4 regions of the Chryseobacterium sp. FG46 genome follow, and region 4 is predicted to be linked to each of the others. Evidence: riboswitches for the same ligand, from Rfam matches in the RefSeq annotation. Region 4 holds a riboswitch; each other region holds the start of a gene.

Region 1 (7,517 bases), on a different contig from region 4:
TTTTCGTATTCAAAATATAAAACAAAGCCGGCCGGTTTCTTCGAAACCGGCCGGAAAAAAACACAAATGATGAAAAAATAAAAAATTATAAGATATACGCCGAAGCGTAGTATTTAGTTTTTATAGAATCCATTTGTTCCAATTCCTGCAGTAAAGTTTTTCAGTAAAATACCGTTAGAGGCATTATAAATATTCACTTTACCATCTGTACTATAATTTGCATCTGCAGCAAAAATTTTACCATCGATTACGTTAAATCCATATACATCCCCTACAGCTGTAGTAATAGGAGTTGTTGGAACTGTTGTAGATCCAACAGCCATTGTATATATCTTATTGGTATCGGTGATAAAATAGAATCTGTCATTATCAGCTCTAAGCTTCTGAACTTTAGGTATAGCTGTCAAAGTGGTAGTTTCATAAGTACCGTTTGCCGTATTAATTTTATAGATAAATGAATTTGTATTGTCTGAAACCAGTACATAAGCATTTCCTTTATATGAGATAAGGTCTTTAATAATTCCCACGTTTGGAAGGTTTACCGTATAACTTACCACATTTGTAGACGGATTCACAACGGTTACAGTATATCCTGTCGGAATTGGATTCCAGCTTGCATCGTAACCCACACCGTCAGTCTGAACAACGATACTTCCGCTTGCTTCAACTACTTTTTCAGCAGCGTTTGTAAAATCAATACTTTTCACAAAGGAGTTATCCGAAATATTATAAATATTAAGTTTTCTTTTGTGAGTATCAAAATTATTGTTGGTTACATAATATTGGTTTCCTGAAAAAGCAATATATCTTGCACCATCAAGGTTAGCCGTTACAGTAGTCAGTTTCTTGAATGTATAACGGTCTACAATGTCAATCTTATTAGGAATATTACATACCAGATAAGCACGGTTTCCATTGAACCCTATAGTCTGAAGGACTTTCCCCAGGTCTTCCTTATTATTACTCATTCCATAGATCTTATTAAATACTGTAGTAAGATCATTGCTTACAAAGGAAACTTCAGAAGTTGTAGTGGTAAAACCACCTTCATTGGAGATAAGCACTCCGGAGTCAAATCTAAGCGTTCCATCATCAGTACTTTCATAGCTGCTGTCTGTGCTACATGAAACATTGAAAAGTAACATAGAAGCGAATGCAAGAGATAAAATTTTTCTAATATTCATATATAATTAATTTATTTTAAAAATTGATATTTAAAGTGAGACTATAATTTCGTTTAGGTAATGGATAAGAAAGCATGGTATAATAGGTTTCATTCAAAATATTATTTATTTTAAAACCTAGTGTATAATTTTTAAAGAAAGTTGTACTGATACCGGCATTCATCACAAAATATGGATCTAAAGCATCACTCTTGGTTTCATTAGAATCTGTATACGTTAATCCATTAAACATCCCTTGTACATACACCTTCACAAAATCATACTGATAATCTATGTTTCCAATAAATTTATGAAGAGGCACATACATAAGCTTCTTTTGAATATCAAGATCTGTTGACTTTGTATAAGAATATCCAAGATTAGATTTCAAAATATGTTTTCCAAGTTTTTTCTCAAATTCCAGTTGGGATTCCAGTCCATATGTTTCGACTCTATTGGTATTTGAAGCTCCATAATATCCGGCAGGAGTTCTCAACCATCGGATCATATCCCGGATATTCATGTAATAAGGAGTGACGGAAAGTTTAAAGTCTCCTATTTTAAAGTGGTTTCTTAATTCAAATTGGTAAGAAGTTTCCGGTTTTAAATTCATATTACCTCCCTGAGCCCAATACAAATCGTTAAATGATGGTGCTCTGAAGTTTCTTGAAAAATTGAATTCAGCATCATACCATTTTACAATATCCCATTTTCCTGAAAAAGAAAGCAGAACAGGAGAGCTTATATCTTCTACAAAATCTTTCTTGATTCCCGCTTCAAAACGCAAATCTTTTGTTGGAAAATAACGCAGTAATCCTGCAATAGATCCTGCACTTCTGTTAATATTTCCAATTCCTGAACTACCTGCTCCATTCCCTTTATTAATTTGAAATTCACCGATAATATTAACATTCCACTTTGAATTCAGAAAATAATTAAAATCATTTTTCAGAATATAATTCTTCCCTACCCCTCCGCTGGTTTCAGCACCGTTAATATTACCAAAGTACTGGAAATTTTCCTCTGTATAAGCTGTTTTGAATGAGTTACTAAATTTTATAGTACTCCAATCCCAGGAAAGTAAACTTCGGGTATTCTGAGTTTCATATTTTGTTTTGTTTTCCAAATCTCCAAAATGAACAGGATAATGTTGTTGCCCATTAAAAAATTCTGATATCCAGGAAATCTGATGATGCGGAGCAATTTTATAGGCTGTTGCTATATTGATATTCGTATTATAATATTGTCCGTTATCATTACTGTAAGTCTTTCTTTTATCCACCTCAACCTGATAATCATTTTTACTTATTGAGTGATTGCCAGAAACTTTAAAAGTGAACTTATCGTTGCTGTAAGAACCTTTTACAAAATTATTATAAGTATTAAAAGAAGCGGCTTCTGAAAATAATGAACCATGGAAACCTTTATTAAAATCAAGGGTATTATTCAGGTGAATACTTCCCCCGATGGCGCCACTTCCATAGATTACACTTCCTCCACCAGCTTTTATACCAATCTGATCATAGCCGAACAAAGCAATATTATTGATATCTCCTTGTCCTAAAAAATTAGAATTGATATTAATTCCGTTCCATACAAATGCAGTCTGCTGGGCGGTAGTTCCTCTGAAAGAAGGGGAAGAAACAGCACCACGCCCATTTTCTTTGATATAAACCTGTGACTGAAATCTCAGGAGTTCTGAAAGGTTACTGGAGTTTTTCCCGGCCTCTTCTGCGGAAATTGTTTTTACGGGATGAAAAAGCTTCACCCTGTTCATCTGGTTGTCGAAGACATAAATAGTGTCAATGGCCTTCTCTTGTCCAAAAAGAAAACAGCCATAAGATGAAAAAAGCAGTACTAAAGATCTTTTTATATCCATTCCTTTTTACTTTTCCTCCGAAAGCAATATGTTTTTATGATTACAACTCTGGCAGGTCTCCTGACTTTCGCATTCTGCACCTTCCCGTTATATACAGTGGTTTTTTGCAGAAACTTTTGTTGCGATTTACAGTTGCGGGGACAGTCCGGGAGTTACACCCGATTCCCTTTTCATTCCAAAATACTGGAAACCAAAATTTTTGCAAAGATAGTTTTTTATGTGTATATGCCAAAAAATAGGGATTAGAAACAGATAGTATCTTTTAAGACCGGGAATCCTTTCTCAGGAAAACGCCAGATTCAAAATCTGATGGGAAATGAATAATAAAATAGCTGCTTCCAGTTGAAAGCAGCTATATATCATGAAATAACGTTTAATTAATTATTTACCAATAACTTCGGTAATCGGGTTTCCTACATTTCCGCTTGGGAACTGAATTTTCAATAGAGAAGATACTGTTGGAGCAATATCTGTCATATGATATTCCTTATTGCTTTCTCCCTGTTTTACTCCCCATCCCATAAAGATCAACGGAATATGAGAATCGTAAGAATTCCATACGCTGTGTGTAGTTCCTGTTTTAGAATATGGCGGAAGCATAGAGTCATGAGAAATTAACTGGATATCTCCACTTCTCTGTCTGTTGATGCCATTAATAATTCTTTGTTTGATTGGCTCCGGAATGCTTGACTCCTGAACTTTGTCTACAGAAACAGCATATAAAACGGTAGGATCTTTCTCAATTTCTTTTACAGCAAAGTTTCTTACATCATCCAGCTCAAGCTTATTATCTGCCAATACTTTTCTGTCAAAATAAACCTGGTAGTTATCAATGGCATTAACCAGTTTATCTGCCGCAAATTTCTCTTTCAGTTTCTGGTTCAGATTCTTTTCCGCATCTTCTCCGAAGAAACCTGTCGGGATTTTATGTTCTTTAAGGAATCCCACAGAATGTGCTCCACCATGGTCGGCAGAAAGGAAAACGGTATACTCTCCTTTTCCTACCTTTGAATCAAGATACTTAAAAAATTCAGCTAGATCCTGATCTAATCTGATATAAACATCTTCTACTTCAATAGAATTTGGTCCGAATTTATGGCCTGCATAATCTGTAGATGCCAGGTTGATGGCTAAAAAGTCTGTGATATTATCTCCACCCAGTTTTTCACCTTCTACAGAAGCTTCTGCCAGTTTCAATGTCAATGTATTTCCGAAAGGCGTATAACGGATGTTATCTTTTTTAGTCTGATAGTCTTTTGCTAAATTACTGTAAGGGAAAGTAGGTGTTTTTGCACTTCCCAGCAAACCTTCCCAGGGAGAATTGTCCGGTGCACTTTCTGTATATTCATTGATTGGAAGTAAAGTATTCCAGCCATTGGCTACTAATTTTTCAGGAAGATTCTGAGAATTGAATGATTTTACCCATTGCGGAAGATCATTCATATACCATGTACTGGTAATGAAATTCCCCGTACTGTCATCAAACCAGAAAGCTCCGTTTGGAGTGTGTCCTGCAGGAAGAATGGAAGCACGGTCTTTCAAGGAAACCCCCACTACTTTTCCCTGGAAGTTTGTTGCCAGTCTCAATTCGTCAGTTACTGTGGTAGACCAAAGATTTTTCGGAGAGTGGCTTCCCGTTTTTATATTGGTAGTTCCTACCGGCTGAACGCTGTCATCTGCAGTACAATAAACTCCTTTACCCGTTTCTTTATCCGTCCAGTCGTTTCCTGCAATCCCGTGAATTGCCGGTACAGATCCCGTATAGATACATGTATGTCCCAAAGCCGTAATGGTAGGAACATAAGGAATATGTACATTATTTAAAGAATATCCTGTATTCAAAAGTCTTTTGAAACCATCATTTCCATACTTACCATAAAAACGGTATAAATAGTCCCAACGCATCTGGTCTACTACCAGCCCCACAACTAATTTGGGTCTTTCAAGTTGGGTATTTCTGTTCTTCTGTGCATTGATTGTAACTACGGAGAATAAAGTAGCTGCCGCAATTGAAATGTTCCTAAGCATCCAAGTAAATTTTTATTGGTGACAAATTTAAGGGTTTTGAAAGTTTTGAAGTGTGAAATTTTACTTAAATTTGATTATTGTACAATTATCAACCAATCTTTTATGATTTTAGGTGTATACTGGTATTTCAAATTCCCGGATCATTTATATGACTTTCAGTTTTTCAAATTCTATCCGGGACTTGGAGGACATGCCGATACCCCTGCTGAATTGACCGCCAGAATACGGGTGGAAAATACAGATGATTTTGTCCATCAGCTGGAAGCGCTAAAATCAGGTTTTAAAAGAACATATTTACACCTGAATATCGATGAAAATCAAATCGTCATCAATATCGGTGACTATATGCTTTTTGATTTCCACTTTCAGTTTGCATTGGAAATAGAAAAACTATTAATCCGGGAAAATGCTGTATCATTGGATTTCAGCATTCCTTTTACCATTCAATCCACCAAAAGTTTTGCTCCGGAAAGAGACGAATTCAAAAATATAGAACACCGTTTCATTCAGATGGTGGGTTCGGATTTCAAAAAAAGTAATGCAGAAAATTATGCTGCCAGAATTGATTGCAATCTTCCTTTACCATACAAACAGAGGCTTATTGATGACTTAGTATCGATATGTAGAGAGGAAAACATCCATGTATTTTACTATAATGATTTCGATTGTAAAGATCATTGTAACCTGATGCTCTTTTTCACCAATGGCCGACAGAGAAAAGATTTTTTTCAGAAGGTTGACATTAATTCATTTGGGAGTAAAGTAAGACAACTTACCCAGAAATACCCTCTTCATTTCGGTCATTTCGGAAGCTTTAAAGAGTACCCTTTACTCGGGCCTCATATAGAACTGATGGTAGACGGAGAATATATTATAAACAAGAAATAAAAACCATTTAAATTCAATCATATGATCAAATTTAAGTATGTCATTCTCTATGTAGAAGATGTAGAACAGTCTATGAATTTTTATAAAAACACCTTTGGTACTGAAATAAAATTCATCACTCCCGAAAAAGATTATGGTGAACTGCTGACCGGAGAAACTAGTCTGTCATTCGCCTCTGTAAGCCTGGCTAATTCCAATATTAAAAAAGGATTCAAAACAGCAAAAACTGAAGACAAACCGTTCGGAATGGAACTGGGATTTACAACGGATGATATAGAGACTTTGGTAGAAAAAGCAATAAAAAACGGAGCCGTCCTTTATGAAGATATCGCCATAAAACCATGGGGACAAAAAACAGCATATATCAAAGATCCCAACAACTACCTTGTAGAAATCTGTACTGAAATGCAATAAGCGTAAAACGAACTGATTTGGAAATAAGAAGATTACAAAAACTCACCTTTGATCCCACCTTAAATTGGGGGCATAATGGTTATACAACGAACATAAGATATGGGGTTTCCTCCATAGAAGTTGGAGGTTCTTTTGAGTTTATTCTGAAAGAAAAAGCTTTACCATACAACAAAATCTGGGAAACGACTTCCGAAGATCTTGAAGAATTGAATACCATCATTGAACAGGGAAATTCCTTCGGAGCCTACGTGGATGGAGAAATCGCAGGCTGGATCATCTGTGAACAAAGAATATGGAACAACAGTTTTTATATTGAAAATATCCTGATCAACGAAAAATACAGAAGACAGGGAATCGGGATCATGCTGATTAAAAGTGCCATTAAAGAAGCCAGGAAATTAAACAGCAGAGTGATTGAGCTGGAAACCCAGAATACGAACTATCCTGCGATACAGTTTTACAGAAGAATGGGATTCAATATTACAGGACTGAATACAAGATTATATGAAAATGCAGAGGAAATTGCGCTTTTTATGACCTTAGATATAGAATAATTTTTCTAAACACATTAAAACACTTGTTAGTGTGTTGAAAATTTTATACATTAGTAATCAACAAATTAAAAAATAACTACTATGAAAAACCTGAAAAAGCTCAAGAGAAATCAGCTGGTTCTGATCAGTGGTGGCGACACTCCTTATGCATTGTGTGACATGGATGGTAATTGTCCGCCCACTATAGGCTCTTACTATTGTAGTGGCGGTACCTGTTACAGAGTTTCCGGCGGCGGCGGCAACCCCGGATGCAATGAACCTATGCGTCTTTGCCAGGAATGGGAAACAGGATGCGGATGCGTTTATATGTAAAAAATATTTGTCAGATAAAATTTTGTTGAGGGCGGTTTTTACCGCTCTTTTTTTGTAATCAGCCTTAGCATTCATTAACTTGCATCTTGTAATAATACATCAAAGAATATCATTATGAAAACATTGATCTGGAAAGGAATATTTTATCAATCTCTTGAATATTTTAATTTACAATCTGATGATAAAAACTATACGGTAGAATCAAAAATCATCGGCTGTCTTGAGGATAAAATATATAATACAGAGTATAAAATTCACATTGATAAAGACTGGATCGTT
Region 2 (7,517 bases), on a different contig from region 4:
TATGAATTGGGGGGAGCTGATTCCGGAATTGTCTAAAAACAGAAAAGTAATTGCACTTGAATTACAGGGACATGGACATACTCCTTTTTCCGAAAGGAAATTATCACATGCTACTTTGGCCAGTGATGTAACAAAGGTAATGGACTATCTGAAAATTGATAAAGCAGATGTTGCAGGCTACAGTTTTGGAGGAGAAGTGGCCTATCAGATGGCTATACAAAGTCCGGAAAAACTGAGCAAACTGGTTATTATTTCATCAACCTACAAAACCCAAGGCTGGCTGCCTGAAGTGAATAAAGCCCTTGAAGGAATGAAGCCTGAACTCTTTACAAACAGCCCTATGCATACCGCCTACAATGCTGTAGCACCTGATAAAACAAAATGGACAAAATTTCTGGAGCAGATGATAGCTTCTGCCGGACAGCCTTTTGACCTTGGTGATGGTAATATTTCTAAAATTCCTGTACCGGTTTTAATCATAGCTGGTGATAATGATGGCCTGGATAAAACAGAACTTACAAAAACCTATAAATTATTGGGTGGTGACGTTTTTGCAGACATGGGCGCAATGCCAAAATCTCAGTTGGCTATTGCTCCGGGGCAAACCCACGTGAGCCTAATGATGCAGACGGCAATGATTCTAAACTATCTGAATGCTTTTTTGAAATAATTAATGCCATTAGAGGATTGAAATCTATTTATAACGTTCAAAATCTACAAAATGAATACAAAATTTGAAGCAGGAATTAATATTGCTATAAAAATTCCCAAAAATAAATACGTAAAAACAGTTGCTTTTTACCGGGATATTTTAAAATTGGAGGTTGAGGAAAAACCAATACAAAATCCCACTGTTTCCAGAACGCATGAAGTAAAATTTGGACATAATATTATATGGCTGGATTGTGTAGACAATTACACCCATTCTGAAACATGGCTTCAGCTCACCGTACCCGATGTAGAAGCCGCTACACAATATCTGCTGTCAAACGGTAGGGAAACCTGTGACGAAATTGAAGAACTTCCTGAAAATATGCACTGGATTACCGATCCTGCCGGTACCGTATTCAATTTACAGGAAAGAAAATAGTGAAAAACAGAAATACGATGTATAAAAATTGCTTAAAATGGGGCTGTATCCAAAATTTTAATACCTTTAACCATCAAATCCTTAAAATTTTAAAATATTCTCATGCAGACAAAACCATTCAATTTTATTGTAACCGTATTTTTTCTGGTAGTAAGTGTGACTGTATTTTCACAAAAAACAGCCGCTTTGGGTTCTTTATTGGATAGAAATTCAGAATTTATATTCCCGCAAGCTCCTGATAAAATCTCAAAAGAGTTGAATGTAAAAGCCATCTTTTATGAAGATGCCAATGAAGAGAAATATGCCAAATGGCCCATTAAAACAGGGCTGGAACTTTATTGCAGCTTGGGAAAAAACAATACTGTGAATGAGATGTTTTTTGTTGCTTCAGATAATAAACCTGTAATTGTTGAGGGACTTCCTTTTGGTCTTGTTCTGAATAAAAGTACATTACAGGACAGTAAAACGAAGTTCAGGAAGTACAATGCCAAAACACAAAAATTAGCAGCAGACAATGAATTTCCAGATGGATCAAAACTGGTTTTTAAAAAAGGAAAACATTATGCAACATTATTTTTCGACAGCAAAAACCTTTTAAAATCATTAGGACTTACAGAAGAAATGATTGATCCGGCAGCTAATTAACCGATGAGAGGCTTCAAAACAACATAAGATCCGTCATTATCTGGCGGTTTTTTTATTCTTATAATGAAGCCCTAGTTATAAATTTAATTATATTGTTAATCCATAGTTGTTTTTTACCTCAGCCATCACAAAAGTACTGTGAGTGCTGCCTATAGAATCTACAGATCCCAGCTTGTTAAATACAAAATCCTGATAATGTTTCATATCTCTTACCTGAACTTTCAGAAGGAAATCAAAATCTCCGGAAATATTGTAACATTCGGCAACTTCTTCAATTTCTAAAATCTCTTTTACAAAATCATAACCTACAGACCGGTCATGAATTTTGAGCTTGATCTGGCAGAAAACCGTAAAACCGCGGTTCAGTTTTTCAGCATCAAGAATGGCTGCATACCTTTTAACAAAACCTTCCTGTTCAAGCCTTTTTACCCTTTCAAAAACCGGAGAGGTAGAGAGGTTCACTTCTTTCGCAAGTTCCTTAACAGTCAGTTTAGCATTTTTCTGGAGCAGCCTGAGCAGCTGTAAATCCTTATCATCGAGTTGTTCCACAGAATATTATTCTTTTAAATGATTAAAACAGTCAAATGTAAAGAATTATATGCTTCTATTTTTATTTTTAAAAGTTTAATTTGCTTAATTATTTATTATGAATTGTATTTTTATTCGGTATTGCTAATTTTACACAAAATTAAAAACTTTTACTGATAATCTTTGTTAAAGGTAAAAGTACAGTTCTTTGCAGATACTTCATCAAACAGGAAAGGTTTTACTTAAGGTAGATTAATAGGGAATCGTGTGCAAATCACGAGCTGTCGCGCAACTGTAAGTAACATGCCAAAAGTTTCTGTCCTTGCATATCCACTGCCAAAAACGGGAAGGATGACGGAAACTGTTACAAGTCAGGAGACCTGCCTTTACTGAATTGACAATGCTTTCGCGGGCTGAAGCTTTTGGGTCATACAGATGGTATATCAGATATGTATTTTCTCTCAATTGGAAATGCATTGCCTGCTATGTCATTATTTCCTGAAATTTTCTCCGCAAAAACATAACGAAGCATTTTAAGGGACTTTCACAATAAGTTTAACTAAAAAGTTTAAAAAAATGCAAACTCACATCCTTGGCTATCCGCGTATTGGTAGCAAAAGAGAACTCAAAAAAGCCTGCGAGCAGTATTGGTCAGGTAAAATCCTTCTGGAAGAGCTTCTGAACACCGGAAGAACTATCTGTACCCAAAACTGGAATATCCAGAAAGAAGCCGGAATAGACCTTATCCCGTGTAATGATTTTTCATACTATGATCAGGTATTGGATATGAGCCTTGTAGTAGGAGCAATTCCAACACGGTATCATGAAGTAGTGCTTAAAAAAAACAATACTGAGCTTGATCTTTATTTTGCAATGGCAAGAGGATATCAGAAAGACGGACTGGACATCACCGCAATGGAAATGACCAAGTGGTTCGATACCAATTATCACTATATCGTTCCGGAATTTTATAATAACCAACAGTTTAAGCTGAGTTCAGATAAAATTTTCAATGAATTTGCAGGAGCAAAACAAGCGGGAATCAATGCAAAACCGGTGATTATCGGACTGGTTTCTTATCTGTTATTGGGAAAAGAAAAAGAAGAAGGATTTGATAAACTGGATCTGGCGAAAAATCTTCTTCCGGTCTATACGGAGATTTTAACCAAACTTCAGGATCAGGGTGCGGAATGGATTCAGTTTGATGAACCTTTTTTAGCCTTGGATTTAACAGAAAAAGCCAAAGAAACTTACCTTTTTGTGTATGCCGAAATCAGAAAACGATTCCCAAAACTGAAATTTATTGTAGCCACTTATTTCGACGGATTAAAAGATAATGCATCACTTGCCGTTTCACTTCCTGTGAATACATTGCATGTTGATCTGGTGAGAAATCCTGAACAACTGGATGATATTCTGAATAGTATTCCGGAAAATTTATGCCTTTCATTAGGGGTAATTGATGGCCGGAATATCTGGAAAAATGATTATGAAAAGTCGCTGTCTTTCATTACAAAAGCTGTTGAAAAATTAGGATCTGAAAGGATTTTGATCGCTCCATCATGTTCATTGCTTCATTCACCTTGTGATCTGGATTTTGAAACCCATCTTAACCCGGAAATTAAAAGCTGGCTGGCTTTTGCTAAACAAAAAGTAAAAGAAGTCGTAACACTTAAAGAACTTGCTTCCGGAACAGAAAATGAACAGATTCTTAAAGCATTTGAAGAAAATAAAAAAGCAATTGAAAGCAGAAGAACTTCTTCTCTTATTCATAATCACCAGGTAAAGCAAAGAGCAAATGCTGTTTCTGAAAAAGATGCTCAGAGAATAAACCCTTTCAAAATCCGTAAAAAAAAGCAGCAGGAAGTATTGCAGCTTCCTTTATTCCCAACCACTACAATAGGGTCATTCCCGCAAACCACAGAGGTAAGAAGCTGGAGAGCGAAATTCAAAAAAGGGGAACTGACCGCAGAACAGTATGATACTTTACTGAAAGAGGAAACTCAGAGAACAATCGGCTGGCAGGAAGAAATTGGTATCGATGTACTGGTTCACGGAGAATTTGAGCGTAACGACATGGTAGAATACTTCGGAGAACAGTTGGAAGGATTTGTATTCACCAAAAACGGATGGGTACAAAGCTACGGAAGCCGCTGTGTAAAACCTCCGGTGATCTTCGGTGACGTTTCCCGCCCGGCTCCTATGACGGTTTATTGGTCCCAATATGCCCAATCCCAGACTGAAAAATGGGTGAAAGGAATGTTGACAGGCCCGGTTACCATTTTGCAGTGGTCTTTTGTCCGTGATGACCAGCCCCGCTCAGAAACATGTAAGCAGATTGCTTTGGCTATTCGTGACGAGGTGGTAGATCTGGAAAAAGCAGGAATCAGAATTATTCAGATTGATGAGCCTGCCATAAGAGAAGGTCTTCCATTAAGAAAAACCGACTGGCAGTACTATCTGAAATGGGCTGTAGAAGCTTTCAGAATTTCAGCAAGCGGAGTGGAAGATGCTACCCAGATCCATACGCATATGTGCTATTCAGAATTCAATGATATTATTGAAAATATTGCCGATATGGATGCCGACGTGATTACGATAGAATGTTCCCGCTCTCAAATGGAACTGCTGAACGCTTTTGCAGACTTTAAATATCCGAATGAAATTGGTCCGGGAGTATATGACATCCATTCACCAAGAGTACCATCGAAAGAAGAAATGATTGAACTGCTGAGAAAAGCTCAGAATGTAATTCCTGCCAATCAGCTTTGGGTAAATCCGGACTGCGGACTGAAGACAAGACACTGGGACGAAACTGAAAAAGCTTTAATAGCAATGGTTGCCGCCGCTAAAGAAGCTTCAGTAGAATATGCACTTTAGAAAACTCTTAAAATAATTAGATTCAATAATTCAGATTGTGTTATGATTTTCATAGCACGATCTGTTATTTTGAATAATTAAAGTATAGTTAAGAACCATTCTGACTTAAAATTTAAGCGAACTGTCTTCATAATCTTAACATCTTAATAGTTCAAAAAATAAAAGTTGGAACGTGTTCATTTTTAAAAGTTATATTTTACGAATGCCCCGATATTTTCCAGGGTCTTTTTTCCGTTATTAAACTGATCAAAATTGGAAGCAAGTCCGTACATCATTTTATCTTGTTTTACTCCCAGTCTTATAAACTGAAGGCCTCTGGGATATCCGCTGTCATCGAGGTTTCCAATAGCAAGCACGCTGAGATATCCCTTAAGATTTTCTGTCAGATAAGGTGTGTACTCAAAAGATACAGACTGTTCCAGAGAAAACCCTTTCTGATACGTAGTGCCTATAGAGTAGGACACATAATAGGAAGGGCGGATAATTTTGTACTGTAGATGAACACTGAAAAATGCTCTGGGATTTTTCATTCCAAATGCAGCATTGGCACTCAGTCTTTTGGTAAGATTATATGCAAGGGTATTTCTGATGAAGAATATGTTTTCTTTATCCTTGGTATATTCTGTATCAAACAGGGTAAGATTGTTTAATTTCAACCGCTCATTCAGCTGATAATTGACATTGTGCATGTAAGTGTAGGAGCGGTGTCCTAAAACCAGATCCGGAGTATAGGAAAGTTTCTGTGCATTCAGATTCAGGAATGCTGATGCAAGGGCTGTTATGGCGATGAATTTTGCCTTCATATTTCACTCATTAAAATTCTGTGAGCAAAATTATTCAGGCCGGAACGGAATAAACTTAAGAAATCTTAAGAAACGTCAGACAAGTGTTTTTTTCTCAGATAGCTCAGATATTCTACAGTTATTCCAAGGTAGGAAGCGATCATATATTGAGGGAAACGCTGTTCTATATTGCGGTAGGTTGTGACGAATGTTCGGTATTTGGTGTAAGCATCAACACGGGAATGTTCAAAGGTTCTTTCCTGCAAAGTAACATAGGCCGACTGCATTTTCAGACGCCAGAATTCTGAGACAGCAGGAACTTCTTTGTATAATAATTCCAGATTATTTTTACTGATCTGTATGATGATGCTATCCTCATTAGCCTGAATAAACATTCTTGAAGGCAGCCCGCTCAGATAGCTGTAAAGATCATTTACCCACCAGTTTTCAATCCCCAGCTGAGTGGTATTTTCTTTTCCCTTTTCATCAATATGATAAGCAGACAGGCTTCCCTTTGCAATGAATCTCATATGCCTTGAAACCTGCCCTTCACGAAGCAGAAAATCTTTCTTTTTAAGCTGTATGATTTCCAATTTGGAAGTAATACAGTCAATATCTTTATCTTCTAAGGTAACTATTTCTTTAAAATGTTCTATCAGCTGTAAAAGGATTGGATCTGTATTTATCATTAGATTTTGTACGTATAGCGGCAGGTACAAATTTACGTAAATATTAAATTAAGGGATTGTATATAAGAAGACCACAATTTACAATATAAATTGTGGTCTTCAACAACTAAGGACTATTTAACTACAATTCTGTTTTCAAATAACCATAATGCAAAGCTGTTTCTTTTCCGAATAAACTTGAGAAAATATTCTGAAACTCATGAATATATTTACATTTTATAGCATTTCCATATATTTTAAGTCCTTCCATTATTTTTCTGGAACTCAAGTCTATATCATATTTTATAAAAGCTTCCGGTCTTTCATACCGTATACTCTGATCTGAACTGTCTGTCCTTGAAAATCCTAGCTTTTCAAGCCATTCTTCCGTTATTTTAATCGGTTTAATTGCTGCTGCCGGGACTGAAATACTTTGAATATCATTTTCAATTTTAACAAAATAAGCCTGTTCGACATTTTGAAAGATCTCAGTAATGGTATAAATCTGATTTTTATACTCAACTAAGTTCTTGATTTTTAGATCTGCTACGTTCATAATATTTTGATTTTAAATGGTGATATGGTCTCCGGTAAAATAGCAAATAGCATGCCCGGCATTGTATTGTTATGCCGTGTTTTGGAAAAGTTAGGTTAAATTTTTGATATAAAAATTTAATAATACGTTAAAATAGTACGTTTATTAGCGAATTATCACATGAATATGAAATATAGAATGTGGTATGTATGTGGTACTAATTTTTTATTCCTGCTTTTGGAGCTGTATTAAAAGTGGTCAGAAGAAGGGCGGCTATAACAGATATCATAAGAACTGCTATGAAAACGTTCCAGGAATAGGCATGAAGCAGATAACCGGTACCACTTCCCAGGATGCTTGAGCCAAAATAATAAAACAGCCAGTAAATA
Region 3 (7,517 bases), on a different contig from region 4:
CAGTCTGTACATTTACATCGGCTCCAATAATTTCAACCAATCCAAGGTTCATCATCAGCCAACGGAACATACTTCCGTTAGGAGCGGCTACAATTTTATCCTGTACTTTATTGTAGTAACCGTCTGCTTTAGCATAAAATGTTTTAAAGAAACGGTTGGTATAATTTTTCTGATAAGTAAATCCTATATCATATTGATTGGTGAATTCCGGTTTCAGGTAGGTATTTCCGATATTGGTATAATACAGATCATTGAAGGTTGGAAGCCGGAAAATCCTTTTATAGAAAGCCCTGAGAGTAAGCTCCGGAATGATCTCCGGCTGATAGCTCATAAATACCGCAGGTGTCCACTCTCTGGCATCTCCCGGTCTTTTATTTTTTCTTACTTCTTCAAAAGTAAAGGTTCCTAAAAGGCTTCCCAGAATTTTAAACCTGTTCCACTGATAGGTTGTTGCCAATGCTACCAATGTAGTGTAACGCGTAGGATAAGAAAAGTTATCCAGATTGGCATCCAGATTATTATACTGAAAATCACCACTCAGGCTGATATCCCAATTGGGCGTAATAGAATAGATATTGGATGAGGAAAGGTAGAGTTCCCGCTGTATATAGGTATTATCGGTATGAATAATAGACTGCGAACGAACCGTATCCATGAAATGGGTGTAATCGTAAGCAAATTTTGCTTTCAGCTGGGTTTCAAATTTCGGGAACAGTTTTTTCCTCAGATTGGCCTGTACGAAATAATTTTCATCAGAAAGTCTCGCTCCCCTTCCTCCGAAACGGCCATTCACAATAGGTGCCGGCATTCCACGGTCTGAAATATAACCGTAACCACGGATATTCCAGCTTCCGTTATTTAAAGTTCCATATAAAGAAGTTTCAAAACGTTTTGCTTTGATGTCTGAATCCTGTCTTTTTGCGATAGTATCATAAGCCTGCTGGCCGTCCGGATATTTCTTCGCATACCGGAATCTGTAAATTCCGTCACTTTGCATAAATTCTCCGCTGAAGCTGGCAGAAATCCTGTCTGAAATCTTCTGTTCCAACCGGAATGAAGGATTAAAGAGATCTATGGAAGCACTTTTGACTCTTATCACAAGATTGGTTTTTCTTGTTCCTTTAAACACAGGAGTTTTAGGCTGTAAATAAATAGATCCTGAAGATCCGAAGTCTTTTGCCGGCTGAAAAATTTCGCTTTTTTGCCCGTTATACAATGATATTTCTTCAAGATCATCCAAGGAATATCTTCCCAGATCCACCAGTCCGTTTTGGGCATTTCCCAATTGAATTCCGTCATAGAAAACACCTACATGCTGGCTTCCCATACTTCGGATATTAATAGTTTTCAAACCACCCAATCCGCCGTAGTCTTTAATCTGCACTCCCGAAAAATACCGCAGTGCATCTGCCACAGAATGACTGTTTAGTCTTTCCAGCTGTTCTCCCTGCAGGGTTTGTGCAGGAATAATTTCTTTAAAATTCTTTTTGTAAAGATTGATTCCTTTAATGGTCTCTTCCTGAAGACTGTCTTTTTTCTTAGTTTGGGAAAACACAAGTTGAGATGTTAACACTAATATTGTGAAAACAGCTTTATAAATTGCAGAAGTAGTTAGTTTTGCCGCCATTAGCTCATTTAGGGTAATGAAGACGCTAATGGGTATAAGAATACAACGACAAAGCACAGCTGTCACTGCACAGAATCATTGATGTCCTAAGCTTTATTCCACGAAAGCGTCAAACGATTATTTTCTGGCAGGTCTTCTGACTTACTCCATTTTTGAAATCCTTCCCATTCTTAAAAACAGTGGATATATTTTTCAAAAACTTTGGTGCGGAGCTTACAGCAGCGGGTCTGTTCCGGATTTTCACCGGATTCCCTTTTAAGAGCTTTTTACGGCTCACCAAATTCCGGCAAAGATAAATAATTATTCCTAATCCCCAATTAAAATCATGATTTATAAACAATTAAAGCTCCCGAAGGAGCTTTAGCATAATTTCATTAGGGGTTTCCCCTTTAAATTCCAATATTAAGGAAAATACTGAATCTTGATTTGGCTTCAATATCTCCTCCTGCCAGATGAGTATACATGGGAAGCATCATTTCACTTCCCAGGCTCAGCTTTTTATAAGAAGCTTCAAATCCCAGTTTTCCGTACAAAGCGCTCCCGGCAGTGTTAGGCAATGCTTCATCAAATTGTTTATTCTGGGCATATACTTCTCCCTGAACTCCTGTTTTTACAGAAAAAATAGACTTTTCATTCCCCGCAACCTGATAAAAACCTGTTGCAGCATAATTCCACTGGTTTCCAAAACGGTAATTTTTCTTATTCTCTGTTTTGATTGTATAGTCTGTATTGACCAATACGGCTACTTTATTTTTCTGAAATTTATAATTCAAAGCCGCCTGATAATCCCAGCTTCCGGTTCCCAGCTGAAAACTTGGATTGACACCGGATGTTCCTTTTTCATCAAATTTCCCTAAAGGAATTTTCACGCCCAAACCTCCGCTCAGATGATGGAAATTATCTTTGGAACTCATCAGCTGGTAAATTCCCATCAGATTAAGATCCCCTATTCCATTGATTTTAATATCTCCCTGCATGGTTTTCTTTTCATGAAAATGGAATGGCAGACTTGCGTAAACACTCAGTTTCTTAGTCAGTGGAATTTTTCCCCAAAGCTGCAGGGTATTAAAATATTGATCCTGTGTAAGATCTTTTACAAATAAGTTTTCTTTGGCTTTGTAATGCTGGGCAAAGTATTTGATTCCTACAAACTGTGGATTCAGCAAAGATTCAAAGCCGGAAGATCCGTTTCCTGCCGCACAGCCACAGGCATCACAATCATCATCAAAATTGAATCTACTAAAGGTTTCCGGGGCAATATATGCACTGTCTCTAATGGTCTTCGCCTGATACTGACTCAACAGGATCAAACTTATGATTATTATAATCTTCTTCATGTCTTCTATAAATTATTCTGCAAATTTTGGATTGGATATAAAGCTCTTATCTGATAGTGTTTTCAGAAAAGCTATAATATATTGTTTATCCTGACCCGTCATGGGAATACCAGTATGCCCATTCTGTTTTAAAAGAGGATCAAGATTTGGATGATTTTCAACATTGTCTGAATAGAAATTAAGTACCGCCTCTAAGGTGTAAAATCTTCCGTCATGCATATAAGGTGCGGTATATTCTACATTTCTTAAGCTGGGAACTCTGAATTTCATGTTGTCATTCCAATCTAAAGTAACCCTGTATCTTCCTCTGTCATCGAACTGGGCGTTGTAATACATTCCTGAATTTCGGTAGCTCTCATCGGTAAACAATTCTCCTGAATGACATGATGCACATTTATTCCGGAAAAGGGACATTCCCTGTGTTTCTTCAGCCGTGAAAGATAGCGTTCCTTTCATCATCTGATCATATTTGGAATCTGCCGATATCAATGTTGCCATAAACTGAGAAATAGCCTTAAGAATACGGTCTCCAGTGATCTTTTCATCACCAAATGCTGCTTTAAACATTTTTTTGTAGTTCGCATCACTATTCAGTTTTCCTACTGCTTCAGGAAGAGAGCTGTCCATTTCAAAATCTGTAGTAATAGGAACCAGAGATCTTTCATCCAGATTATGACTTACCCCGTCCCATGTATAATTTTTGAGAAAAGCCATATTCTGAATAGGCGGTGCATTTCTTATTCCTAATCTATCATCTATCCCATGGCTTACATTATGGCCGTGGTGGGTAAATGCATATTCCTGAATGTGACAGAACCCGCAGGAAATAGTATTGTTTCTGGACAGCTTTCCTTCATAAAACAGTTTTTTTCCAAGAGCTACTCCATTTACTGTAACAGGATTTCCGGTAACATCAAACGTCATTTTGGGAAAGCCTGAAGGATATTGTAAGCTATAAGGTTCATCTTTATCAATAGGAATTCCTTCATATTCGCCAGAACATGAAACCAAAAGGCTTGTCAGGATGGCGAAAATCCAAAGAGAGCAAAAATGCCCTCTATTGGATATTACGAATATCTTAGTCATTATGCACATGATCTACTTTAAACATTTTTGTAATATTATTAGTTACATTCACCAGGTGCTGGCTGGATCCCATTGCCGTATGGTTAGTGCTATCCAGCTTTAAAGTAGTCTGCCCGCTCAAATACTGATTAAGATCAGCCAGAATATGTACGGAAGGCCTGATATCTTTGGTTACTCTGGCTGTAACAGGCAAATCCAGAGTAGTCTCACGGTAAAGATCAGGAGTGTTATTGGCTGTAACATTCCCCATATTTCCACAATGATTCATAAACTTGGTATCTGCAGAAGAAGTCCCATACTTACCTTCAAGCTTGGTAAAAATGTATCCTGCTGCCCAGGACCAAGTCATACCAGCCGTTTTAGCTTTCTGCCAGAAAACTCCCTGTCCATCCTGTCCGAGAAGATAAGCGGTCTGGCTGATTCCTAAACCAATTCTTATCTTCTTATATTTATTTTGAGGAATATCCGTTAAATTAATGTAATTGATTCCCGCAACAGCTTCTGCCTGATCTACAATGAAAGCCCCTTTATCAGGATCATTATAATGGTACTTAAATTCTCCTCCGTTCTCATCAATAAGTGCAATATTACTGATCACATATTTAAGAGTAGAAAACTGATGCTTTTGTCCTTTTGCTGAAGTCTGGGTGGTCTGGTTCAGAACAATATCTCCAAGATTATTGAATCCGTTTTCAAATTTGATCTGAAGATTTCCGGGGGTTGTATTCTGAACCTCATCATCATCACTGTTTCTGCATGATGAAAGGGTAAGTAATGTAATGACTACGAAAAATAGGGATAAGAATTTGTACATTTTCAATTTGATTTTTTAAGTTGAATATTATTTTGAATGTGTTATTTTGAATGTGAACACATTTTTCTTTTACCACAAAAAGGCATAAAAGTTTTTTACACTTAAGTGATATAAGTGATAATCTTTATGTTCATCAGAACACTTAAGCTTTTAAAAATCTTTGATTTTAATTGAGATAAGCTTTTGTGACTTTTGCGGTAAAATAGTGATGGTTTAACTTAAAAAATCGGTGGTTTGAAAATATGGGTCAGAAACAGAAAAGAATAAGCTGTTTCGTAGGTGAAGTTGAAATTGAAAAACGATCGTTTTTCAGTAGTGCTGATCTCTGTGGTTTCGGGCAGAATATAGGTATCAAGGACTTTCTGTCCTAAGTTTTTGAGTTTCTGAAAGGGTGAAGATTCTGAATCATTGGCTTTGGCCAGTTCTTTACTCAGGTAACATTTTCCGTTACAGTGAACCTCCGGTCTGCTTTTATTAATACAGAGAACTTTAACGATATAATCATAATTTACAGCATACTCTACCACGGGCACTAAAGGTCTTAGCACCATATAAAAAGTAAAAAGTATGCTGTAAAATAATTTCATCAGATTATTTCTTGCTTATCGCTTCGTCATATCTTCTGCTGATCTCTTTCCAGTTGGTAACATTCCAAATCGCGCCAAGATAATCTGCTCTTTTATTCTGATATTTTAAATAATAAGCATGTTCCCATACATCAATTCCGAAGATCGGCGTTCCTTTTTCTTCCACTACATCCATCAAAGGATTGTCCTGATTAGGAGTAGAGGAAACAAATAATTTTCCATCTTTCCCTACAGAAAGCCACGCCCATCCTGAACCGAAACGATCTGCTCCTGCCTTCGCCATTTTTTCTTTAAAAGCATCCATACTTCCGAAGGTTTCGGTGATGGCTTTTGCTAATTTTGCAGAAGGCTGAGTGTTTTTCTGAGGCGTAAGAACCGTCCAGAACAATTCGTGGTTGTAATGTCCTCCTGCATTATTTCTTACTGCAGCAGGCAATTTTGATACGTTGGAAAGAATCTGAAACAATGTTTCTTTTTCCTGTGGAGTTCCTGCAATGGCTTTATTCAAATTGGCAGTGTAAGCTGCACCGTGTTTTGAATAGTGAATTTCCATCGTTTGGGCATCAATATTCCCTTCCAGAGCATTATAAGCATACGGCAGAGGAGTCTGCTTAAACTGAGCCAGTACAAACTGAGCCGCGAAAACTGCACTTAAAGCAGCTATTTTCATAATCTTCATAACTTTTTTGTTTATGGTTGAACAATGTTTTCTTTTAAAGATGGAAGCCGGGAGATGGAGGCTGGAAGTAATAAATGTCATAACATCAATTTTTCAACTTCTAATTACCTTTACATCAAAAATCATCAGAACTTCATAGGCCGAAAGTACTTCCTGCTTCCCTCTCCCATCTTCTCTATTTCAATAATTTCTTAATATCCTCAATCAGAATTTCTCTGTCGGGATGGTATTTTCCTGTAAGCAAGGGTGTTTTACCTTCCGGATCTCCATAATTCAATCCTGAATAATACAGAATGGGCATATTTTCTTTATTGTATCTGCATCGGATATTTCCGTCCTGATCTACCAGAGCAATCATTCCGCTGTGGTTCAGGCTTTCTCCTTCATCTTCTTTATCGCCTACATAGATATTAAACTGATCAGCAAGATTACCTATGTATGTACGGTCTCCGGTCAGGAAATGCCAGTTGGGAGATTTTGCACCAATTCTTTGCGCATGTTCTTTCAAAGCTGCAGGTGTATCATTTTCCGGATCAATACTGATGGAGATAATCCCGAAATCAGGATCATTAATCTGGCTCTGAATCGCTTTCATATTGGTATTCATCACCGGGCATATGGTAGGACATTTACTGAAGAAAAATTCTACCAGATATACCTTTCCCAACATATCCTTATTGGTGATCTTTTTACCATTCTGATCTGTAAGTTCAAAGTCCGGAACTTTCATCACCGTATAAAGGTTCTTTTTAAAATACCCCATTCCTATCCCGATTCCCAGGAAAAGCAATGCAAATACCGCAATGGGTATAATCACTTTACTTTTATTATTGGTCTTCTTATTTTTGGGCATATTTCTCGGGACTTTTTTTAAATTCATCTTTGCAGTACACACTGCAAAAACCGTACGTTTTATTTTTATATACCGCAGTATCTTTAAGAGATCCGGCTGTTTTCATGTGGCAGATAGGGTCTTCTTCATTCACTACCTGTACATTTTCTATTTTCTTTCCTGAAGTGTCCATATGGCTTGCATGCTTTACCTTAGGCGTTTCTTTTGCACACGACAGCAATGATACCGACAGCAAAGCAGTCGAAATAATGAGAGATTTCATTGTAATGTTAAATTAAAATTAATACTATTAAATAAAGTTATGACACAATGCATAAGTGGAAAAAGCACAGCATTTCTTAAGAAGAATTGGTGCATTCTTTTTGCTTACAACAATTAATTTTAATTGCAAAATATTTCTTTAACAGTTTATTTATAAAGATTTTTGAAAACCTTCACCTATTAAACTAAAGATATAGTTTACAATACAATTATATCAATGGAGGATGGAATATTCTTGAAAAGTAGCCTGAAGAATGAGAATTAAAGTAGCCT
Region 4 (7,517 bases):
TTAAAAGATGCTTATCATCCACTTTTATGGTTAAGAAACAAAGTTGAGAACAAAACAATTCACCCTCAAACACTTACCTTAACAGAACATAACAGGATTATCTGTATTTCCGGTCCGAATGCCGGCGGAAAATCAATTACCCTGAAAACAGTTGGACTATTGCAGCTGATGATTCAGAGTGGTATTCTGGTTCCGGTTCACCCAAAGTCTGAAATGTTTTTCTTTGAGAAAATCATGACGGATATTGGAGATAACCAGTCCATTGAAAACCATTTATCGACCTATTCATCAAGGTTGAAGAAAATGTCCGGGATCATTCGTGAGGCTGATGCCAATACCCTTCTGCTTATTGATGAATTCGGTACGGGTTCTGATCCTGAACTTGGAGGTGCGCTGGCAGAAAGTTTTATGGAGTTTTTCTATGACAAAAAGAGTTTTGCCATCATCACAACGCACTATACCAATATTAAACTGGTAATAGAGCAGCTTCCCAACGCTCAGAATGCAGCCATGCTCTTCAATGAAGAAACTTTGGAACCGATGTATAAGCTGGAAGTAGGACAGGCAGGAAGTTCATTTACGTTTGAAGTTGCAGAAAAGAATAAAATTCCGAGATTCATTATCCATTCTGCCAAGAAAAAGGTAGAGCATGATATTGTGAATCTTGACAAAACGATTGTAAAACTACAGCAGGAAAAATTTGAAGTTGAAAAGCTGAAATCCGATCTTGCAGAAAGAAAAGAGTCTGTAGAAGATAAGCGTGATAACCTTCAAAAACTGAATGACCAGCTTCAGCAGAAACTGTTCAATTTCCAGAAGCTGTATGAAGAGGAACACCGCAAACTGCAGTTTGGAAATAAGATTGAAGCATTCATCGACAGCTATACCAAAGGGAAATCCAGAAAGGATGTTGTAAAAGATTTTGTAAAACTTCTTGAGCAGGAGAAATTCCGAAAACTGGGCATTGATAAAGATGAAACCAAACGACTGCAGGTTGTTAAAAGAAAAATAACCCAACAGCTGAAAAAAGAAGAGGTGATTGAAAAAATTGCTGAAACCAATGAAAAGCTGGAAGAAAAACGTAAAACCGACCGCGCTGTCTGGATGAAGATTGGACAACGTGTTCGTATTACAGGAAGTACCAGTGTAGGAACTATTGAGAAAATTTCCAGAAACAAAGTAATTGTCAATTACGGAACTTTCAAGACCACGATTGATGCGGATGAATTGGAGAGAATTTAATTAATCTATCTAAGAATTAAATTACGCAAATACAGAGAGAGCACTTTTCAGTGTTCTCTCTTTTAATTTTATTTTTTAATGAATCTTTTAATTCTCTCTTGTATAAAGGTTTTTAATATATTTGAATTCATAAAGTATTAAACATGGTGAGAAACTTTACTATTCTTTGGATCTTTTATAAAAAAATACTGATTCCTGCGCTACTGTTTTCATTACTTATTTATTTTTTGCTTCCCTTCAGTATTAAAACATTTGGATTAAGTTTTCTTCTGATTTCACCTGTTCTTCATTACTTTATGTATGAAATAAGGTTTAAAAGCGAATATTACTTTTATGCCAATACAGGGTTTTCAAGGATGTTTCTTTGGGCAGGAACAATAGTATCGGGGATTATTGTAAAAATTATAACATTGTTTTTATGAGCAGACTGCATGTTGATAGCGTAACAAAATCTTTTAGTGAGAGGAAAATTCTGCAGGATATTTATATAGGATGTGAAACAGGGCAAGTTATAGGATTACTGGGCAGAAATGGAAGCGGAAAATCAACACTGTTAAAAGTTATTTTCGGAACTGAATATGGCGATACTCAGTTTATAAAATATGACAACACTATTCTGAAAACCATTTCCGATAGAAAAAACAGAATTGCTTACTTACCACAGGATCTCTTTTTACCCAGGTATGTAAAAATCAAAAACCTGATTCCCCTTTTTTGTAATCAAAAGAATACTGAACTACTTTTTACTTCAGAATTCGTAAAGCCTTTCCTCCATGAAAAACCTAAAAACCTTTCTAAAGGTGAACAGAGAATTATTGAAACCCTGATGATTATTTATTCTGAAGCCCATTTTATTTTACTGGACGAGCCATTTCATAGTCTTTCTCCCAAGGTTACTGAAGAATTAAAGAAAAATATACTGCGGGAGTCAGCACATAAAGGTTTCATTATTTCTGATCATAATTTTAAAGATGTTCTGGATATTTCCGAACGTATATTTCTGCTTTCAGACGGTCATCTGAAACAAATACAAGATTTAAGTGAACTGCAGCGGTATAATTATCTTCCGAAAAGCATTTAATTTATATATTTGGAAGATCAAAAAAATTTCATGATGACTTTCATAAACAAAGCATTCTATTTATCTGCTTTCAGTATCTTATCTATAACCTTTGTAAAAGCACAGACAAAAGTTCCTTTTGGAGTGGTAAAAGCTGAGGAAGGATATGCCAACGTACGTGTACACAAAGACGATTACAGAAAAATTGTAGACAAGATCCGTATGCGCAAAGGAGATGTATTTGTTTATGTAAAACCGGCTCCGGGAGAAACGGAATGGATCTGGATCAAATATCCGGAAAAACAGGATGACGACAAGCCTTTTGTACGGTATGAAACTCTTGATAAGGAAGGAATGGTGAATAAAGGGCGTATTGCATATGTGGACCAGCTTCCCGCCTATACTCCATCTAAATCTAAAAATGGAAGATCCCTTATTTTCACCGACAATTCGGATCCTAAAATCCCTACTGCCCAAAGAAGCAAAGTGGTGATTGATATTTATCCTTCCAATGCAGGATATCGTAAAAAGGAAAAAGATGCGGATGGAAAGATTCTTACCATTGATAAAGTAAAACCTTGGGGAATTGGAAATGACCTTCCTGAAGGAATGACCGAAATCAAATCCATCAGAGTGCAGCAACCCGGAAGAGGATCTGTTTTTGTAAGAGAAGCTATCAAAAATATGTTCCAGCCTACCATGGATTTTGAGAACGTAGGAGTAACATCTCTTGACAATGATAATATTTTTCTTTATATGATCAATGGTTCAGGAGAAAACAGATACACTACACTCTGGACAATTAAGAAGGGAAGAGTAATCAGCCAGATTATTTATCATAATCCGGAATAAATTCATTATTTTTGCATTCGAAAAGTTTTACACTTATTCATCACAGAAATTGGTTCTGCATCACTGCAGATTAAAAGGGAACCGTGTGAAAATCACGGACTGTCGCGCAACTGTAAGTAACTGAAGTCTTTATCAAAGATCCACTGTGCGAGGCATGGGAAGGAGATAAATGATGTTACAAGTCAGGAGACCTGCCTTTTTCTTAAACATGTAACTTTCGCGATTTGAAGTTGTATTGATCTGATGGATTGTTTCAGGAATTCTGTAAGTTCCTGTCATTATTCTGTTGTTTCCAATCATTTCTTATCGCTTTAATTATAATAATGATATATGACTACAGAAGAAAGAATTGAAGCATCCGAAACCAGAATCTTTAAAGCGGTTTTCCCTAACACAACCAATCATTACGATACCCTTTTTGGAGGTACTGCCATGCAGCTGATGGATGAAGTAGCTTTTATCACAGCAACCCGTTTTGCCAGAAAAAGAGTGGTAACCGTAAGCAGTGATAAGATTGATTTTAAAAAACCTATTCCTGCCGGAACCATTGTGGAACTGATCGGGAAAGTTTCATACGTGGGAAAAACCAGTATGAAAGTGAATGTTGAAATTTACACTGAACAGATGTATTCCTATGAAAGAGAAAAAGCTATTGTAGGTGATTTTACTTTTGTAGCCATCGATGAATTCAAAAAACCAATTCAAATACTATAAATAAATTTCGGGCGGCCTTTGGCCGCCCGAAATTTATTATATTTTTATTGAAATTATTTCAACACTTTTTCCGTTTCCAGACTTTTATTTAAAAGAAGCTCAAAGGCCTCTCCCATTTCATCCGATGCTCTGCTGATAGCATTTTCAAGCATATTTCGGATTTGTTTTTCTGTTACTCCTGCTTCCGTCCAGCTCTTTCCTGTAGTATGGGAATTTAAAATAAACGGCATAATCCTGTCGATCCCGCAGGCAAAAATAGCATCCGGTGTTGTCTCTTCTTCAAACTCAAGCCACAGGTTAAAAAATTCTGTACGCAAAGGCTCATCCAGAATTCCAAAGATTTTTTGGGCTGAAGCTTTCTCTCTTTCAAATTTTCCTACCATTGCTTTTTCATCAAAAATAAAAGTATCTCCGGCTTCAATCTCCACAAGATCATGAATGGAAAGCATTCTTATCACCCTCAGTAAATCAATATCTGCACGGTTTTTAGCATACGGATAAAGGATCTGGGCAAGAATGATAATCTGCCAGGAATGTTCCGCCGTATTCTCTCTTCGGGAATCATCTGCATTATAATTTCTTCGCTGTACATTTTTAAGTGCATCCACTGCAAGAATAAAATCGATCTCTTTCTGAATTTTCATTTTACTTTTCTCTGTTATATTGTTCTGAAGAGTATACCCTGTGGTTACCCATTTATTATTTATCTTTTCTTTTGTAAGTACTTTTAGATTTGCTTTTTACAAATGATTTAGGTGTTTTTATTTCTAACAAAAATACGAATACTGATACGGACCTCAAAATCAGATAATGAGTAATGAATGATAGCTGGTTACTTTTCTTTTCTCTTCATTTCTTTCATTCTTACTTAAAATTTAAGTGTTTTTTTCACCATTTCTCATTCAAATCTAATTCTAACAAATTTTAAATAAAAATTATTTATTTGATTATCAGTATATTAAATAATTTATTTTAAAAATTACACTACTTTGTATTGCATAATACCATTTTAATTACATATCTTTGTAATGTAAAATCGAAATAGGTACAACTAGCTAGGTTCCGAACTTCGAAAATTATATAACTAATTAACAAAACTTATCAAAGATGAATACCGAAAATACCAAAGCGCAAATGCGAAAAGGAATTCTGGAATTCTGTATTCTAAGTCTCATCAATAACCGCGAAATGTATGTTTCTGATCTTATTGACGAACTGAAAAAAGGAAAACTGGATGTAGTGGAAGGGACCCTCTACCCTCTTCTTACAAGACTTAAAAACGGAGAGTTTCTCTCTTACAGATGGGAAGAATCTACCGGAGGACCACCCAGAAAATATTATCAGATCACAGAAAAAGGAAAACTTTTCCTGGATGAACTTCTCAATACATGGAATGAACTGACAGCCTCAGTAAACCAAATCACTCAACAAAATTAAAAAACAAAGCTATGAACAAGACACTCTCAATAGGACTCGCAGGTTTTTCTTTTACCATAGAAGAACACGCATATATAAAGCTCAGCGATTACCTGAACGCACTGAGAAGCTCTCTGGATGCTTCTGAGGCTGATGAAGTAATGCATGACATAGAAATAAGAATGGTGGAGATTTTCAAAGATTCTTTAGGAAAACGTGAAGTGATTAACGATACCGATGTAGAAAAGGTAATCGCACAGATCGGAAGCCCTGAAAAAATCGAAGAACAGGAAGAAGCTTATTTTTCTGAAAAAACATCTGCCAGAAACAATAATTCAGGAACTCATTATACAGATAAAAAGCAGCTGTTCCGTGATCCGGAAAAACAAAAAGTAGCAGGAGTCTGTGCAGGTTTAGCTCAATATGTAGGAATGGATATTACTACCATGAGAGCAATCTGGCTGGGAATCTTCGTATTAGGAATTTTCACAGCAGCCATTTCCTCTTCATTAATAGGTCTTTTATATGTAATCCTTTGGATCGTACTTCCAAAAGCTGAAACAGCAGCAGATTTCCTGAAAATGCAGGGAAAGCCTATGAACTTCGACAATCTTAAGAATGAGTCTAACAAATTGGTACAGTTTGCCAATGAATCTACTCAGAGGGTCGGAGAAATCTATAACGAAAACAAACCGTATATCAGCAACGCAAGCAGCGGAGTCTGGAATATTTTCAAATATATCGTAGGAGGATTCTTCGTACTGATGGCTGTAAGCAGCATTATTGGAGTATTTGTATTATTTGCCCTTTTTGCAATGGATACGGATTTCCCGGGAGCCAATGAGATCAGATTCTATATGGATGATCAGGGACTTGATAAAGTACTGGCTGCTATGATGGTGATCGGAAGCTTAATCCCAGCAATCCTTTTCAGTTTATTAAGCATCAAGATTTTCTCTCCAAAAACAAAACTGAGAAATATCGGATGGGTTGTAGGTGGTTTATTCCTTCTTTTGATCGGGCTTGGAACTTACTTCGGGATAAGCATGGCTAAGAAAGATATGATTTACAGAGGAAGCAAGGAAGACGTAGAAAATGTTGCCATCAACACCACTTCAGATACCGTATATGTGGATGTAAAACAGATCAACATCCCTCAGAGCTTCAAAGCGTATGACAATGATATTTATTCTGATAAAAAATCAGTGTATGAGGAAGATTATATTTCTGTAGATGTTACAAGAAAACCAGATATTAAAACTCCTTATCTGATCATCAAAAAAGAAGGAAAAGGATATAACTTCCCTATCCAGCTGACAGTTCCTGTAGAAGTGGTAAACAATAAAGTATTACTTCCGAACTACATCAAGTATCCATATGAGCACAGATTCAGAGATTACAGGCTTGATTATGAACTTGTAGTTCCTCAGAAAATGGTGGTTATATCAATGAAAAAAGACCGCATCAATATGGATGGAGACTTAGACGGAGACGGAATCAATGACAGTGATCAGGATGGGGATGAAGACAACAACGGTATCAGAATTGAAAAAAATAAAATCACGGTAAACGGTTCAAGTATCGAATACAACTCTGATGACAAAGACAGCATCATTGTAAACGGTAAAAAAGTTCCGAACAACCAGGCAAAGAAAGTAATTGATTCTGCAGTGTCTACCATCAAAAAATCAAATAAAGATATGGACATCAAAATCAAAGACGGTAAAAACGAAATTTCCATACAAACTAAATAATTAACTTCAGAGAGTGGTAGAAGGTGTGAGTGGATGGCAACCGTTTGAAATTCACACCCTTCTTCTCTCAGAAAAGTGAAAATAAATCTCTATTTAGTTTATTATGTGAAAAAAAAGTTTTAATTTCGTAAAGCTAAAATTTAATAACCAAATAATCAAAAACACAGCCTTATCATGATACAATTTGCAATGGAATTCGTAATGAAAATCGTAGATTTAATTAGCGGTTTGTTTTAAGAGCGATAATATTTCAATATATTTGTAAAGTATAACCAAAGTTTGGTTATACTTTTTTGTTTTTAATCCAGAAAATTTATGAAAAAGCTGTTAGGCAAAGCAATGTTAAAAATATTAGGTTGGAAAGTCGTTCTGCAGGGCGATGTCAACAATCTGAACAGGTGTATCCTTGTGGTAGCACCACACACTCATAATATGGAGTACATTTTAGGAAATTTCGCCTATTGGTCTTTGGAAAAACC

The links. A riboswitch is a leader RNA that binds a small molecule or an ion and turns the genes downstream of it on or off. The one in region 4 is predicted to bind cobalamin.
Region 1: linked by a shared signal. The riboswitch ahead of ACODR7_RS09605 (TonB-dependent receptor plug domain-containing protein) and the one ahead of ACODR7_RS10340 (acyl-CoA thioesterase) in region 4 are both predicted to bind cobalamin.
Region 2: linked by a shared signal. The riboswitch ahead of metE (5-methyltetrahydropteroyltriglutamate--homocysteine S-methyltransferase) and the one ahead of ACODR7_RS10340 (acyl-CoA thioesterase) in region 4 are both predicted to bind cobalamin.
Region 3: linked by a shared signal. The riboswitch ahead of ACODR7_RS06945 (TonB-dependent receptor plug domain-containing protein) and the one ahead of ACODR7_RS10340 (acyl-CoA thioesterase) in region 4 are both predicted to bind cobalamin.

The regions. Positions count from the first base shown of each region.
Region 1 is NZ_JBMDJJ010000010.1:72,949-80,465, reverse strand. It holds gene ACODR7_RS09610 (YncE family protein) at 114-1,184, opposite strand; gene ACODR7_RS09605 (TonB-dependent receptor plug domain-containing protein) at 1,201-3,042, opposite strand; cobalamin riboswitch at 3,076-3,252, opposite strand; gene pafA (alkaline phosphatase PafA) at 3,424-5,070, opposite strand; gene ACODR7_RS09595 (hypothetical protein) at 5,173-5,958, shown strand; gene ACODR7_RS09590 (VOC family protein) at 5,980-6,372, shown strand; gene ACODR7_RS09585 (GNAT family N-acetyltransferase) at 6,390-6,926, shown strand; gene ACODR7_RS09580 (hypothetical protein) at 7,008-7,238, shown strand; gene ACODR7_RS09575 (putative glycolipid-binding domain-containing protein) at 7,353-7,517, shown strand, end outside.
Region 2 is NZ_JBMDJJ010000001.1:329,977-337,493, forward strand. It holds gene ACODR7_RS01435 (alpha/beta fold hydrolase) at 1-670, shown strand, start outside; gene ACODR7_RS01440 (VOC family protein) at 722-1,090, shown strand; gene ACODR7_RS01445 (hypothetical protein) at 1,193-1,735, shown strand; gene ACODR7_RS01450 (Lrp/AsnC family transcriptional regulator) at 1,823-2,284, opposite strand; cobalamin riboswitch at 2,480-2,665, shown strand; gene metE (5-methyltetrahydropteroyltriglutamate--homocysteine S-methyltransferase) at 2,840-5,143, shown strand; gene ACODR7_RS01460 (hypothetical protein) at 5,326-5,946, opposite strand; gene ACODR7_RS01465 (Crp/Fnr family transcriptional regulator) at 6,012-6,614, opposite strand; gene ACODR7_RS01470 (hypothetical protein) at 6,736-7,149, opposite strand; gene ACODR7_RS01475 (MFS transporter) at 7,346-7,517, opposite strand, start outside.
Region 3 is NZ_JBMDJJ010000006.1:185,543-193,059, reverse strand. It holds gene ACODR7_RS06945 (TonB-dependent receptor plug domain-containing protein) at 1-1,627, opposite strand, end outside; cobalamin riboswitch at 1,737-1,923, opposite strand; gene ACODR7_RS06940 (transporter) at 2,017-2,964, opposite strand; gene ACODR7_RS06935 (cytochrome-c peroxidase) at 2,977-4,050, opposite strand; gene ACODR7_RS06930 (MbnP family protein) at 4,043-4,864, opposite strand; gene ACODR7_RS06925 (hypothetical protein) at 5,083-5,451, opposite strand; gene ACODR7_RS06920 (superoxide dismutase) at 5,456-6,130, opposite strand; gene ACODR7_RS06915 (SCO family protein) at 6,306-6,983, opposite strand; gene ACODR7_RS06910 (YHS domain-containing protein) at 6,970-7,245, opposite strand; gene ACODR7_RS06905 (hypothetical protein) at 7,454-7,517, opposite strand, start outside.
Region 4 is NZ_JBMDJJ010000011.1:82,924-90,440, forward strand. It holds gene ACODR7_RS10325 (endonuclease MutS2) at 1-1,242, shown strand, start outside; gene ACODR7_RS10330 (ATP-binding cassette domain-containing protein) at 1,661-2,323, shown strand; gene ACODR7_RS10335 (hypothetical protein) at 2,354-3,154, shown strand; cobalamin riboswitch at 3,188-3,367, shown strand; gene ACODR7_RS10340 (acyl-CoA thioesterase) at 3,485-3,868, shown strand; gene ACODR7_RS10345 (HD domain-containing protein) at 3,922-4,512, opposite strand; gene ACODR7_RS10350 (PadR family transcriptional regulator) at 4,976-5,305, shown strand; gene ACODR7_RS10355 (PspC domain-containing protein) at 5,317-7,038, shown strand; gene ACODR7_RS10360 (1-acyl-sn-glycerol-3-phosphate acyltransferase) at 7,354-7,517, shown strand, end outside.